3 regions of the Streptomyces sp. NPDC057617 genome follow, and region 1 is predicted to be linked to each of the others. Evidence: riboswitches for the same ligand, from Rfam matches in the RefSeq annotation. Region 1 holds a riboswitch; each other region holds the start of a gene.
What was found. A riboswitch is a leader RNA that binds a small molecule or an ion and turns the genes downstream of it on or off. The one in region 1 is predicted to bind thiamine pyrophosphate.

Region 1 (4,946 bases):
AGCGCCCCAGCTTCACCAGCCCGGACTTCACCAGCCCAGATTTCGGCGGCCCGGACCACCGACCGGAGTGACCTCCGGCCGGTGCCCGGCACCGTTGGCCCGCCGTTCCGTCGTCCGGCCTCCGAGGCTGCGTAGCCTCTCAGGCCCGGCGCTCGGTCCGGAGGGCCGCCGGCCCTCAGTCCGCCGGGTTCAGTCCGCCAGCGGCAGATAGACCCGGTTGCCGGCCGCGGCGAATTCCTTGGACTTCTGCGCCATGCCCGCCTCGATCTCGTCGGCCCCGATCGCTGCGCCCGCCTCGCCCGCGCTTCCCGTACCGTCGCCGCCGCCGTCGCTCTCGAACTCGCCGCCGTGCCGCCGCCGGATGTCCTGCGAGATCTTCATCGAGCAGAACTTCGGGCCGCACATCGAGCAGAAGTGCGCCGTTTTCGCCGGCTCCGCCGGCAGCGTCTCGTCGTGGAACTCCCGGGCCGTGTCCGGATCCAGGGCCAGATTGAACTGGTCCTCCCAGCGGAACTCGAACCGGGCGTCGGACAGCGCGTCGTCCCACGCCTGCGCCCCCGGGTGCCCCTTGGCGAGGTCCGCGGCATGCGCGGCGATCTTGTACGTGATGACACCGGTCTTGACGTCGTCCCGGTCCGGCAGCCCCAGGTGCTCCTTGGGGGTGACGTAGCAGAGCATCGCCGTACCCCACCACGCGATCATCGCCGCGCCGATGCCGGAGGTGATGTGGTCGTACGCCGGGGCCACATCGGTCGTCAACGGGCCGAGCGTATAGAACGGCGCCTCCTCGCAGATCTCCTGCTGGAGGTCGATGTTCTCCTTGATCTTGTGCATCGGGACATGGCCCGGGCCCTCGATCATGGTCTGTACGCCGAGCCGCTTGGCGGTCGAGTTCAGCTCCCCCAGCGTGCGCAGCTCGGCGAACTGGGCCTCGTCGTTGGCGTCCGCGATGGACCCCGGCCGCAGGCCGTCACCGAGGGAGTACGTCACGTCGTACGCCGCGAGGATCTCGCACAGCTCCTCGAAGTTCTCGTACAGGAACGACTCCTTGTGGTGCGCGAGGCACCATGCCGCCATGATCGAGCCGCCGCGCGAGACGATGCCCGTCTTGCGGCGCGCCGTCAGCGGAACGTACCGCAGCAGCACCCCGGCATGGACCGTCATGTAGTCGACGCCCTGTTCGGCCTGCTCGACGACCGTGTCCTTGTAGATCTCCCAGGTCAGCTCCTCGGCCTTGCCGTCGACCTTTTCGAGCGCCTGGTAGAGCGGCACGGTGCCGATCGGCACGGGGGAGTTGCGCAGCACCCACTCGCGCGTGGTGTGGATATTGCGGCCGGTGGAGAGGTCCATGACCGTGTCGGCGCCCCAGCGGGTCGCCCAGGTCATCTTCTCCACCTCCTCCTCGATGGAGGAAGTGACCGCGGAATTGCCGATGTTGGCGTTGACCTTCACCAGGAACCGCTTGCCGATGATCATCGGCTCGATCTCCGGGTGATTGACATTGGCCGGCAGTACGGCACGGCCCGCGGCGATCTCCTCGCGCACGACCTCCGGGGACACGTTCTCCCGGATCGCGACGTACTCCATCTCCTGCGTGATCTCCCCGCGCCGGGCGTACGAGAGCTGCGTCACGGTCTGTCCGGCCCGCGCCCGGCGCGGCTGGCGCGGCCTGCCGGGGAAGACCGCGTCGAGGTTGCGCAGCCCGCCGCGCGGCGCCGTGTGCTTGAGCCCGTCGTCCTCGGGGCGGACCGGCCGGCCCGCGTACTCCTCGGTGTCCCCCCGCCCGATGATCCAGTTCTCCCGGAGTGGCGCGAGACCGCGGCGTACATCGGTCTCGACGGCCGGATCGGTGTACGGACCCGAGGTGTCGTACAGCGTGACGTCCTGGCCGTTGGTGAGGTGCACCTGGCGGACCGGAACCTGGAGGTCAGGGCGCGAGCCCTGGACATATCCCTTGTGCCAGCCGATAGTCCTTTGAGTCCGGCTCGAACCATGAGCCTCGCTCGAATGTCCAGACTCGTTTTCAGAATCGGAGGCAGGCGTGTGTGCGTCCTGAACGGTCATGAGACCTACTCCCTACGCCGGCATTACCCGGTAACAGGTTCAGCGGTCGGCGCAGCTCAGGGGTCCAGGGGATACTCCCCGGAACGCCACAGTCAGCGCCCTCTCAGCCCGGTGCTCCGAGCTCCCGCGTGTGCAAAAGGTGCCCCCACGCTAGCGTCATATCCGGCGTGCTGAACAGAGGGCCTCAGGCTTCTTGCGATGATCGGTCGGTGACCTCATCCCAGCAGACCCATGAATCGCACGGGCACTCGCACAGTCATGGCCCCGCCGCGCCGGTCTCCCAGCACCTTCGCAAGGTCATCGCGGCGGTTCTGATCCCGTTCGCGGCCGCGGTGGTCGTCGGTCTGGTGGTGCTCTGGCCGGGCGGCGCTCCGGCGCATGAACGTACGGGGGTGGGCTTCGACCGGCAGACCGAGCAGGGCCGGGTGGTGCAGATCCAGCAGGTCGACTGCAAGTCCGTGAACGCCGCCCAGGTCCCGTCCACCGGTGACACCTCGAAACCCCAGGGGCGCGAGGCGGACCGGGAGCAGACCGGTGACTGCAAGAAGGCCACCATCGAAGTCACCAGCGGCAAGGAGAAGGGCCGGACCTTCGTCGAGATCGTCCAGCCGGACGCACCGCGGCAGTTTCACGTGAAACAAGGCGTTGTGGTGGCATACGCACCCGACGCTCCCCGCGATCTCCAGTACTCGGTGACGGATGTCAACCGGAAGTTCCCCATGGCCCTGCTGGCCGGGATCTTCGCGCTCGCTGTGGTCGTGGTGGGGCGGCTGCGCGGGGTCATGGCGCTGGTCGCGCTGGCGGTCTCGTTCGCCGTGCTGACGCTGTTCATCCTGCCCGCGATACTCCAGGGCTCGAATCCGCTGGTCGTGGCGGTGATCGGGGCCAGCGCGATCATGCTGATCGCGCTCTATATGTGCCATGGACTGACGGCCCGTACCTCGGTCGCGGTCCTCGGCACTCTGGTATCCCTGCTGCTGATCGGGCTGCTGGGGTCGGTCTTCATCGGCTGGGCGAGCCTGACCGGCAACACCGACGACAACACCGGGCTGATCCACGGTCTCTATCCCGGGATCGATATGAGCGGACTGCTGCTCGCCGGGGTCATCATCGGTTCGCTGGGTGTTCTCGACGATGTGACGGTCACCCAGACCTCGGCGGTCTGGGAGCTGCATCAGGCGGATCCGTCGATGGGGCCCCGTGCCCTCTACCGGGCGGGTATCCGGATCGGCCGGGACCATATCGCCTCGGTGGTCAATACGCTGGTCCTGGCCTACGCGGGCGCCGCCCTGCCTCTGCTGCTGCTCTTCTCGATCGCGCAGTCGGGTGTGGGTACGGTCGCCAACAGTGAGCTGGTGGCGGAGGAGATCGTACGGACCCTGGTGGGCTCGATCGGTCTGGTCGCGTCGGTGCCGGTGACCACGGCGCTGGCGGCTCTGGTGGTCTCCGCCGACCGGGCGGGACACGGGGCGCCTCCCGTATCGCCGGCCCAGGCTCCCGGGACGGCGGGTCCCTGGTCCACAGGCCCGGCCGGTCCGGCGGGTACGACAGGCCCGGCAGCTCCGGCAGGTCCGGCGAGTCCGCAGACAGGGCCTGCCCTGCCGGTACAGAGCGCACCGGCGCGCGGGCTGGGCGGCGGCAAGGGCCGGCGCCGCAAGAAGTAGCAGTACGTTCAGCGCCGGCCGGGGCCGCGAAACGGCCGCCGGGAAGGATCACCCGTACGGCCCCGTCCAACCGGGCTCAGCCGGCGTTCTCCCCGGCCAGGATGCGGTCGAGCGCCTGCTCCAGATTGACCTCGAAGTCACCGAGCGTGCGCTCCTGCCCGAGCGGCACCAGCCGGTCCGTACGGTCGAGGAAGGCCACCAGCGGCGCGGCACTGACCCGGAAGAGCGCGTGATCGTCGCCGACCTGGAGGCGGATATGGACATCGGAGAGGTCCTCGGGCTCGGTCGGCGCGATATGCACATCACCGTCGCCACTCGGCGTGTTGATGCCGTCGAGCAGTAGCTCACGGCCAAAAGTCCAGGTCACAGGGGCATCGCCGGGCAGATGGAATGTCATGCGCACGGCGTAGGGATCCCTCACCTCGTAATGGAGTTCCACCGGGATCCGGAACGCCAGTTCCTCGGAGACGAGGAAGCTCATCAGGACCTCGGCCTGCACCGACTCGCGCATCGCTGTACTCCGGAGTAGATGAAACAGTGGCTGGGAATGATCCCCGTTGACCCTCTTGACGCAATCGTCCTGTAAGCGCTAGCAGATCACAAGGAGTAATTTTTCAGATACGGAAAGAGAAGGCGAGCGGGCTGACCAGCGATGCGATCCCGTTGCGTAATCGTTCCACCTCCGGAAGCGGTCGCTCCCGTTGACGGTGGAGCACAGAAAAAGCCACGGCCCGCGCCCTACATGGCAAGGCCGTGGATCGCGAAACCGTGGATCGGAAAGCAGACAATCGCCGCGCCTCAGGCCGACGATCTTGCCGCGACGATTCTGCAGGGCATGTCGACGATTCCGCACAGCGTGTTGTGGGGCCGTGGCCAAGGTCTCACCCCCGGGATGGTGACGGGCGAGGGCCCGCCCGCGGGGGCCGCCCCCGCGTGCCCGCCGCACCCCTGAGGGGGACTGGGGGACGGAGAGATATGTCACTCTAGGGGCAGGCCGGGGGCCGAGATGGTTTCTGGTTCACCTTTCCCTCGCGCGGGCTAACGGGCGTACGGCCCGCTGACTTACCGGTCGCCGCCTACCAGTCGCCCCGCGAGGACGACGAGGACATGAACTTCCGTACGACATAGATGAGTCCGCCGACGAGTGCCACAAAGATCAGCACCTTGAAGAGCACTCCGATCACAAACGCGACCACGCTCATGATCAGCCCGCCGAAG
Region 2 (4,946 bases), on a different contig from region 1:
AACATTGCCGGCCACATCGCGCTGCGGGAAGAGCTGATGGTCCTGGAACATCAGCCCGACCCCGCGCCGGTGCACCGGCACCCCCGTCTGGTCGGCGCCGTCCAGCAGCACCCGCCCGCCGTCCGGCGCGGTCAGCCCGGCCACCACCCGCAGCAGTGTCGACTTGCCGCTCCCGCTCGGCCCCAGCACACAGACCGTCTCGTGCTCGGCGATCTCCAGGTCCACGCCGTCGAGCGCGGTACGGGCACCGAACCGTACGGTGATGTCCGACAGGGTCAGCAGGGCCATCAGAACTCCCCGGAGCGGTCGGTACGGATACGTTCCAGCGCCAGCAGCGACACCGCGCACACCAGCATCAGTACGGTGGACAGGGCCATGGCCTGCCCGTAGTTGAGTTCGCCGGGGCGCCCCAGCAGCCGGGCCACGGCCACCGGCAGTGTCGGCCGGTCGGGGCGCGCGATGAAGACCGTCGCGCCGAACTCGCCCAGCGACACGGCGAACGCGAAACCGGCCGCGACCAGCAACGCCCGCCGTACGAGCGGCAGATCGACCTCGCGCCACACCCGCAGCGGGGACGCGCCGAGGACCGCCGCCGCCTCGCGCAGCCGTCCGTCCACCGCCCGCAGCACCGGCAGCATGGTCCGGACGACAAAGGGCACGCCCACCAGCGCCTGCGCGAGCGGCACCAGGATCCATGAAGTCCGCAGGTCCAGCGGCGGCTTGTCGAGTGTGATCAGAAAACCGAAGCCGACGGTGACGGCCGAGACCCCGAGCGGCAGCATCAGCAGCGCGTCGAAGCCCCGCACGAGCCGGCCCGCGCGCCGGGTCAGCGCGGCGGCCGCGAGACCGCCCACCACCAGCGCGACGCCGGTCGCGGCGAGCGCGTACCGCAGCGAGTTCCAGACGGCTTCCAGCGGTGGTACGAGGAACGTTCCGCCGCTCGCGTCGAGCGAGCCGAGTGCACGGTAGAAGCCGAGGCCGTACCCGCCCGGCGTGTCGAGTGAGCGCTCGACGAGCACACCGAGCGGCAGCAGGATCAGCATCAGAACGGTGGCGAGGACCCCGCCGAGCAGCGCCCACTGCCCGGTCCCGCGCGGCCTGCGCGCCGTCTGCGCCGGGTCGACGAGTTTCAGCGCGCCCTCCCGTCTCCGTACGGTCCGGGCGTGCACCGCCAGCACCGCCGCGACCGCCGCGAACTGGACGAGGGTGAGCACGGCGGCGGTGGGCAGGTCGAGGAGCTGCGCGGTCTGCCGGTAGATCTCCACCTCCAGCGTGGAGTAGGCCGGGCCGCCCAGGATCTGTACGACCCCGAAGGAGGTGAAGGTGAAGAGGAAGACCATCAGGGCGGCGGCCGCCACGGCGGGGGCGAGGGCCGGCAGCGTCACCCGCCACCAGGCCGCGAGCCGTCCCGCGCCCAGCACCCGCGCGGCCTCCTCCTGGCGCGGGTCGAGCTGTGACCACAGGCCGCCCACGGTCCGTACGACCACCGCGTAGTTGAAGAAGACATGCGCGAGGAGGATCGCCCAGACGGTCGTGTCGAGCCGTATGCCCCACAGGTCGTCGAGCAGTCCGCCGCGCCCGAGCAGCGCCAGGAAGGCCGTGCCGACCACGACGGCCGGCAGGACGAAGGGGACGGTGACCACCGCGCGCAGCAGATGCCTGCCCGGGAAGTCGAAGCGTGCGAAGACATACGCGCCGGGCAGGGCGATCAGCAGGGTGAGCGCGGTGGAGGCGAGCGCCTGCCAGGTGGTGAACCAGAGAACACCGAGGATGTCGGGACGGCTCAGTACCTCGCCGACGCGGCCGAACTGCCAGGTGCCGTCGGCCTTGAGGCCGCGGCCGACGATCGCGGTCACGGGATAGGCGAAGAAGACCGCGAAGAACGCGACGGGTACGGCCATGAGGACGAGCCGGACGGAACTCGCGCGGCCCTTCGGGGTGGGGCGAGCCGGCCGGGCCCGGCTCGCCGCCCTGTCGGCTACTTCACCACGAGTGAGGTCCACGACTGGATCCACTGCTCACGGTTGGCGGCGATCTTGTCGGGTGCCACGGTCTCGGGCTCGCTGACCGTCGCGCCGAACTTCGTGAACAGCTCGGGCAGCTTCACGCTCTTGACGACCGGGTTGACGAACATGTTCAGCGGCATGTCCGCCTGGAAGGTGTCGCTGATCAGGAAGTCCACCAGGGCCTTGCCGCCCGCCTCGTTCTTCGCGCCCGTGAGCAGCCCGGCGAACTCCGTCTGCCGGAAGCAGGTGCCGGTGGCGACTCCGGTGGGCGCCTGCTGCGGCTGCGGCTCGGCGTACAGGACCTCTACGGGCGGGCTGGAGGCGTACGAGACGACGAGCGGGCGGTCGGCCTTGGCCTTTCTGCCGCCGGCCGAGCCCGAGAAGTTCTCGTTGTAGGCCTGTTCCCAACTGTCGACGACCTGCACGCCGTTGGCCTTGAGCTTCTTCCAGTAGTCCTGCCAGCCGTTGTCGCCGTACCGCGCGGCCGTGCCGAGGAGGAAGCCGAGGCCGGGCGAGGAGGTCGCGGCGTTCTCCGTCACGAGCAGGTCCTTGTACTGCGGCTTGACCAGATCGTCGAACGACTGCGGCGGCGCGAGCTTCTTGTCCGTGAAGTACTTCTTGTCGTAGTTGACGCAGATATCGCCGGTGTCGATGGGCGTGACCCGGTTCTGGCCGCGGTCGAGCTGGGTGGCCGTGTCGACGCGGTCGAGACCCTTGGCCTTGTACGGCGTGAACAGGCCGTTGTCGAGGGCGCGGGAGAGCAGGGTGTTGTCGACGCCGAAGAAGACATCGCCCTGGGGCGAACCCTTGGTGAGGATCTCCTTGTTGAGGGCCTCGCCCGCGTCCCCGCTCTTCAGGACCTTGACCGTGTAGCCGGTCCGCCGGGTGAACTCCTTGAGCACGGCGGGCGAGGCGTTGAACGAGTCGTGGCTGACGAGGGTGACGGTCTTCGACTCCGTACCGCCGCTGCCGCCGGACGGCGCGGAGCCGTCGGACCCGCCGCAGGCGGCGAGGACCGAGACCCCGAGCGCGGTGGCGAGCGCGGCGACGGCCGTCCTTCTGCGGGCGGCCGTCCTTCTGTCAGTGACGGTGCCGGCTGTACTGGTGGTGCTGCTCACTGGTTTTCCTCCTGGGAAGTCCAGGAGAAGACGCGGCCCTGCCCGGAGTCAGGACCGGCCGGACTCCGGGCAGGGCGCAACAGCTTGAGTGGTGACCGAACTTCCTACCCAGAATGACCTGGGCGAGGTTCAGAGGGTCTGCGGCCGCTGCCCGCTCTCGCGGACATGTGCCACACTCTCAGCGCTGTGGCGCTCCCCTGTCGGAACATATGCAATGCGTTCAGGCCAACATTACCCCGTGGCCTCCTAGCGCTCCGAGGCGGCCAACTGCCCGCACGCCCCGTCGATCTCCTGGCCCCTGGTGTCCCGTACCGTCACCGGCACGCCATGGGCCGCGATCGCCTCGACGAACGCCTTCTCGTCCTCGGGGCGTGACGCCGTCCACTTCGATCCCGGGGTCGGATTGAGCGGGATCAGATTGACGTGCACCCGCTTGCCCTTGAGCAGCCGGCCCAGCCGGTCGCCGCGCCACGCCTGGTCGTTGATGTCGCGGATGAGGGCGTACTCGATGGAGACCCGGCGGCCGGACTTCTCCGCGTACTCCCAGGCCGCGTCCAGCACTTCCCGTACCTTCCAGCGGGTGTTGACCGGGACGAGGGTGTCGCGCAGCTCGTCGTCAGGCGCGTGCAGGGAGACCGCGAGGCGGCACTTGAACCCCTCGTCGGCGAAACGCAGCATCGCGGGCACCAGACCGACCGTCGAGACCGTGATCCCGCGCTGGGACAGACCCAGACCGTCTGGCTCGGGGTCGGTCAGCCGGCGTATCGCGCCGACCACCCGGTTGTAGTTGGCGAGCGGCTCGCCCATGCCCATGAAGACGATGTTCGACAGCCGGGAGGGGCCGCCGGGCACCTCGCCGTCGCGCAGCGCGCGCATCCCGTCGACGATCTGGTGCACGATCTCCGCGGTGGACAGATTGCGGTCGAGCCCGGCCTGTCCGGTGGCGCAGAAGGGACAGTTCATCCCGCAGCCGGCCTGCGACGAGATGCACATCGTGACCCGGTCCGGATAGCGCATCAGCACCGACTCGACCAGGGTGCCGTCGTGCAGCCGCCACAGCGTCTTACGGGTGGTGTCGTCGTCGCACGAGATGTGCCGCACCACCGACATCAGCTCGGGCACCAGCTCCGCGGCGAGCTTCTGGCGCGCGGCGGCCGGGATGTCGGTCCACTGCTGCGGATCGTGTGCGTACCGCGCGAAGTAGTGCTGCGAAAGCTGGTTGGCACGGAACGCCTTCTCGCCGATCGCGGCGACGGCCTCGCGGCGCTCGGCGGGGGTGAGGTCGGCGAGGTGTCGCGGCGGCTTCTTGGCTCCGCGGGGCGCGACAAATGTCAGTTCTCCAGGTACAGGCATGGTGGAACCAGTGTCGCAGACATGCGGCAGGGGCCCGCTGTCCTGTGGACAACGGGCCCCCGTACGGTATCGCCGCAGGTCAGGCCCTTGACCGGGCCTGGCTCGGCAGGAACCTGCGAGACATCAGGAGCCTACGAAGATCACCAGCAGCAGCCAGACCACCGGCGCCGTGGGCAGCAGGGAGTCGAGGCGGTCCATGATGCCGCCGTGCCCGGGCAGCAGCGTGCCCATGTCCTTGATACCGAGATCCCGCTTGATCATGGACTCGCCGAGATCGCCGAGCGTCGCGCTGGCCGCGACGGCCAGTCCGAGCAGCAGCCCCTGCCACCAGATTCCGTCGTGGATCAGGAACTGCATGCAGAGCGCGCCGGCCACCATGGCGAAGACGACGGCTCCCGCCAGCCCCTCCCTGGTCTTGCCGGGGCTGATGCGCGGCGCGAGCTTGTGCGTACCGAAGCGCCAGCCGACC
Region 3 (4,946 bases), on a different contig from region 1:
GCGGCCCCGAGCGCGGCGAGCACAGGCTCCAGGATGTCCAGCGCGGCGCGTGGCTGGAGCGCGCCCCGCTCGCGCAGTACGTCGCGGAGCGTGCACCCGGCGACGTACTCCATCGCCAGATAGACGTACGCCCCTTGCGCGCCCTGGTCGAACACCGCGACCACATTGGGATGCGCCAGCCGCGCCACGGACTTGGCCTCCCGGATGAACCGCTCCACGAATGTCACGTCGGCGGCGAGGGCGGGGTGCATGACCTTGAGCGCGAGCACCCGGTCGAGACGGGTGTCAACGGCCCGGTAGACGGTGGCCATGCCGCCGACGGCGATACGGGCGTCCACGCGGTAACGCCCGTCGAGCACCTGCCCGACGATGGGATCCTGAAGGCTCGTATCCACCCCTTGAGTCTACGAGCCACGTCCGCGCCGCCGTGGCGGTCCCATGTCCTCAATCGCCGTACGGGCTTGCTGTGCTGTGTCCTCAATCGCCGTACGGGCTTGCTGTGCTGTGTCCTCAATCGCCGGACGGGCTTGTTTCCGGGTGCTCGTCACGAGAACGCCGGGCGCTCCGGGTCCCACGTCGCCATTCCCTCCGTCGGCGACGACGCGCGCGCGAAGTGCCGGCGGGGGATCCGGCCCGCCCGGTACGCCAGGCGCCCCGCCTCCACCCCGTGCCGCATCGCCTCCGCCATCAGCACCGGCTCCCGCGCCCGCGTCACCGCCGACGCCAGCATCACGGCCGCGCACCCCAGCTCCATCGCCAGCGCCGCGTCCGACGCCGTACCCGCCCCCGCGTCCAGGATCACCGGCACCCCCGCCCGCTCCACGATCAGCTCGAAGTTGTGCGGGTTGCGGATGCCGAGACCGGAACCGATCGGCGACCCCAGCGGCATGATCGCCGCGCAGCCCACGTCCTCCAGTTTTCTGGCGAGCACAGGATCGTCGTTCGTATAGGGCAGCACCGTGAACCCGTCGTCGACCAGCGTCTCCGCCGCGTCCAGCAGCTCCACCGGATCCGGCAGCAGCGTCCGCTCGTCCGCGACCACCTCCAGCTTGATCCAGTCCGTACCGAGCGCCTCACGCGCCAGCCGCGCCGTGAGCACCGCCTCGCCCGCCGTGAAGCACCCCGCCGTGTTGGGCAGGGCGCGGATGCCGAGGGAGCCGAGTACGGACAGGACGGACCCCTGGACCGTGGGGTCGAGGCGTCGCATCGCGACCGTGGTGAGTTCGGTGCCGGAGGCGACCAGGCAGCGTTCCAGTACGTCGAGGCTCGGCGCCCCGCCCGTCCCCATGATCAGCCGGGAGCCCAGCACGGTGGAGCCGATGGTGAACCGGTCGTCCGCCATCCCCGCTCAGCCCCCCTGGACCGCGGTCAGGACTTCCACCCGGTCACCCTCGCCGAGCACCGTTCCGGCCCAGCGCCCCCGTGGCACCACCATCTCGTTGACGGCGGCCGCGACACCCGAGGGCGCGGGGGTCAGCGCGGCGACCAGGACGTCGAGCGTGGTGCCCGGGGCGAGGTCGCGCGCCTCGCCGTTCACGGAGACGGACACCCGGACGGAGATGCTCATACGGTCAGCTCCCGTGGTACGGAGGTGAGGTCCTGCGGTACGGAGGTGAAGCGGCGCGGGGTGAACGGCCGGGCCAGTTCCGGGAGTTCGCCGGTCGTCAGCGCCTCGGCCAGCACATCGCCGGTGACCGGCGTGAGCAGCACCCCGTTGCGGTAGTGGCCGGTCGCGAGATGCAGTCCCGGCAGCGCGGTCGGCCCCAGCAGCGGCGCGTTGTCCGGCGAGCCGGGCCGCAGTCCGGCGAGGGTCTCGGTGAGCGGCAGCTCGGTGATACCGGGGACGAGTTCATGCGCATCGCGCAGCAATTCGTACACCCCGCCCGCGGTGACCGTGGTGTCCCAGCCCTGCTCCTCGCTGGTGGCGCCGATCACCAGCTCGCCGTTCTCGCGCGGCACCAGGTAGACATGGCTGCCGCGCACCACCGCCCGTACCGATCTGGTCAGGAACGGCGCATACGGACGCGGCACGGTCAGCCGCAGCACCTGGCCCTTGACGGGCCGTACCGGCGGCCGGATCTCGTGCGGCACGCCCGCCAGCCGCCCGCTCAGACTGCCGGCGGCCAGCACCACCTGGTCCGCGGCGAGCACGCGCCCGCCCGTCAGTACGGCGCCGGCGGCCCGGTCCCGTACGACCGAGAGCCGTTCGGCCAGGGCCCGGTGGAAGACCACCCCGGCCCGCTCGCACGCCGTGACCAGCGCCGCGGCCAGCCGGCGGGGATCGATCTGGTGGTCGCCGTCCACCCGAAGGCCCCCGCGTACGCCCGGCGCGAGCATCGGTTCGAGGCGCCGGCATTCGCGCCCCGTGAGCCACTCGGAGGCCAGCCCCGAGCGGCGCTGGAGATCGTGCAGTTCGCGCAGTTCGGCGCGGTCGTCGGTGTCGAGGGCGACGGCCAGCGTGCCGCTGGCGCGGTAGCCGGTCTCCTGGCTGCTGGCCTCCTCCAGCTCGGCCACGAAGTCCGGATAGCGCTCCGCGGAGGCCATATTGAGCCGGAGCAGGACCTGCTCGCCATGGTGGAGTTCGGTGACGGCGGCGAGCATGCCCGCCGCGACCCGCGCGGCGCCGCCGCCCGGACCGGGGTCGGCGACGACGGTGCTCAGCCCGCGCTGCGCGGCCCGCCAGGCCGTGACCAGGCCGATGATTCCGCCGCCGATGACCAGGACATCGGAACCGCTCCCCGTTCCCCGGTGAGGTGACTGCGGATGGGATGACGGATGGGGTGACTGCATGGGCGTCCAGCCCCTCCCTTCGCCGGCATGACCCGGATCAGGTTCGTACGGTCGGAGGCCGCTCCAGCCTCCCTCTCAGTCCGGTGCGTCCGGACTCCCGCGAGGTAGTGTCACCGGCCAGACTAACGCGCGGCCCGCCGCGCGGTAAGGCCGCGCCGGAGCCGCGAGAACCTCCGGCGGGGTACGCCCGGCGGTTGACCGGCTGCATATGGTGATCGGGTGAGCGAGCAGCAGAGGCAGCGGGAACTCCCGGCACAGCGGGCACATCGCGCGCGGCCGGGCGTCGTCATCGTCGGCGCGGGCATGGCGGGCGTGCAGACCGCCGTGGCCCTGCGCGAGAAGGGGTACGAGGGCCCGGTCACCCTGATCGGCGCCGAGCGGCACCCGCCGTACGACCGGCCGCCGCTCTCCAAGGCGGTGCTGCTGGGCACGGCGGACAGCCCGGCGTACGACATCGACTTCGCGGCGCTCGGGGTCGAGCTGAGACTCGGCGTGGAGGTGACCGGACTGCGCCCCGCCGCGCGGGAGGTCGACACCGGGGCCGGGCCCGTACCGTACGGCCTGCTGGTCATCGCCACCGGCGCAGAGCCGGTCGCCCTGCCGGGCACCGCGGCCACGCCCGGTGTCCATCTGCTGCGCACCCTGGACGACGCCGAGGCGCTGCGGCCCGTGCTGGACCGGGGGGCCGGGACCGTGGTCGTCGGCGCGGGGTGGATCGGCGCGGAGTTCACCACGGCGGCCCGCGCGGCCGGGTGTGCCGTGACGGTCGTGGAGGCGGCGGACCGGCCGCTGCCCGGTGCCCTCCCGGCCGAGGTGGCGGCTCCCATGGCGGACTGGTACGCGGAGAGCGGCGCCGAACTGCTCACTGGCGCCCGGGTCGCCGCCGTCGAGCCGGGCACGGTGGTCCTCGCGGACGGCCGGCGGCTCTCCGCCGAGGCCGTGGTGGTGGGCATAGGCGCGCGGCCCACGACCGACTGGCTGGCGGGCTCCGGAATCGCGCTGGGCCCGGACGGGGCGATCGTCGCCGACGAGCGGCTCGCGACCTCGCTGCCCGATGTGTACGCGGTCGGCGACTGCGCGTCCTTCCCCTCCGCCCGCTACGGCGAGCGGCTGCTCGTCCACCACTGGGACAACGCGCTCCAGGGACCGCGTACGGTCGCCGCCCAGGCCGTCGGCGAGAGCGAGCAGATCTACGATCCGGTGCCGTACTTCTGGTCGGAGCAGTTCGGCCGGTTCGTCCAGTACGCGGGGCATCACGCGGCGGCGGACACCCTGCTGTGGCGCGGCGGTCCCGCGGAGGCCGCCTGGTCGGTGGTGTGGCTGCGGGACGGGGTGCTGGTGGCTTTGCTCGCGGTCGGCAGGCCCCGCGATCTGGCGCAGGGGCGGAAACTGATCGAGGCGGGCGCCCGGCTGGACCCGGCACTGGCCGCGGACCCGTCCGTACCGCTGCGGAAAGCGGTGCTCTGAGGCGTACCGACGGGGAGGCGGCTTCTGAGACGTTTCGGTGGCGTTGCTGTTCGCGGCCCGTGCGGGCGGGCCGTCGTGCGGGCGGGGCCGGGCGCGGGCGGTTCGTGCGGGCTGCCCCGGCCGGAGCCGGTTCGTGGCGTCTGTCAGTCCGGGATGGCACGCTTGTCGTGTGACCGAGATTGACGCAAAGATCGATGCTCTCGTCCCCGCCTGGCTCCACCTGCCCGACATCGCGGAAGCGCTCGATGTCGAGGTGACGCGCGTGCGGCAGTTGGTGAAGGAAGGCCAGCTCATCGCCGTACGCCGGGGCGAGAACAGGACGCTCCAGGTGCCCGCCGCCTTCGTCGACGGCAACAAGGTCGTCAAGGGCCTCGCCGGGACCCTGACGCTCCTGCGGGACGACGGCTTCACCGACGAAGAGATGCTCGAATGGCTCTTCACCCCCGACCCGACCCTGCCGGGCACGCCCGCGCAGGCGCTCGGGGAGAATCGCGGCACGGAGGTGAAGCGCCGGGCCCAGGCGCTCGCCGTCTGATCGACCCATCATCACTCGCGGTGTGCGGCGGCGCCCCGGCAGCCGTCCGGCGGGCCCAGGTCCTGTCCGGCCGGACAGGACCGGGCGCCTCCGCACACCGCCGACCCGACGGGGGGAACTCCCATGCCCGACGCGCGCGCGTCTCTGTCCGACG

Region 2: it holds a riboswitch for thiamine pyrophosphate, as region 1 does, so the genes downstream of both, ACFU9P_RS16040 (thiamine ABC transporter substrate binding subunit) here and thiC (phosphomethylpyrimidine synthase ThiC) in region 1, are expected to answer to the same signal.
Region 3: it holds a riboswitch for thiamine pyrophosphate, as region 1 does, so the genes downstream of both, thiO (glycine oxidase ThiO) here and thiC (phosphomethylpyrimidine synthase ThiC) in region 1, are expected to answer to the same signal.

Annotation. Positions count from the first base shown of each region.
Region 1 is NZ_JBHVGV010000013.1:251,734-256,679, forward strand. Features, by position in the region: gene ACFU9P_RS28855 (hypothetical protein) at 1-71, shown strand, start outside; gene thiC (phosphomethylpyrimidine synthase ThiC) at 190-2,064, opposite strand; TPP riboswitch at 2,057-2,202, opposite strand; gene ACFU9P_RS28865 (YibE/F family protein) at 2,274-3,728, shown strand; gene ACFU9P_RS28870 (SsgA family sporulation/cell division regulator) at 3,805-4,239, opposite strand; gene ACFU9P_RS28875 (DUF5326 family protein) at 4,805-4,946, opposite strand, start outside.
Region 2 is NZ_JBHVGV010000005.1:475,775-480,720, reverse strand. Features, by position in the region: gene ACFU9P_RS16050 (ABC transporter ATP-binding protein) at 1-288, opposite strand, end outside; gene ACFU9P_RS16045 (ABC transporter permease) at 288-1,901, opposite strand; gene ACFU9P_RS16040 (thiamine ABC transporter substrate binding subunit) at 1,979-3,124, opposite strand; TPP riboswitch at 3,208-3,333, opposite strand; gene rlmN (23S rRNA (adenine(2503)-C(2))-methyltransferase RlmN) at 3,371-4,477, opposite strand; gene ACFU9P_RS16030 (phosphatidate cytidylyltransferase) at 4,601-4,946, opposite strand, start outside.
Region 3 is NZ_JBHVGV010000003.1:418,175-423,120, forward strand. Features, by position in the region: gene pknB (Stk1 family PASTA domain-containing Ser/Thr kinase) at 1-395, opposite strand, end outside; gene ACFU9P_RS10745 (thiazole synthase) at 545-1,342, opposite strand; gene thiS (sulfur carrier protein ThiS) at 1,349-1,567, opposite strand; gene thiO (glycine oxidase ThiO) at 1,564-2,790, opposite strand; TPP riboswitch at 2,788-2,901, opposite strand; gene ACFU9P_RS10760 (NAD(P)/FAD-dependent oxidoreductase) at 3,010-4,257, shown strand; gene ACFU9P_RS10765 (Rv2175c family DNA-binding protein) at 4,427-4,792, shown strand; gene thiE (thiamine phosphate synthase) at 4,916-4,946, shown strand, end outside.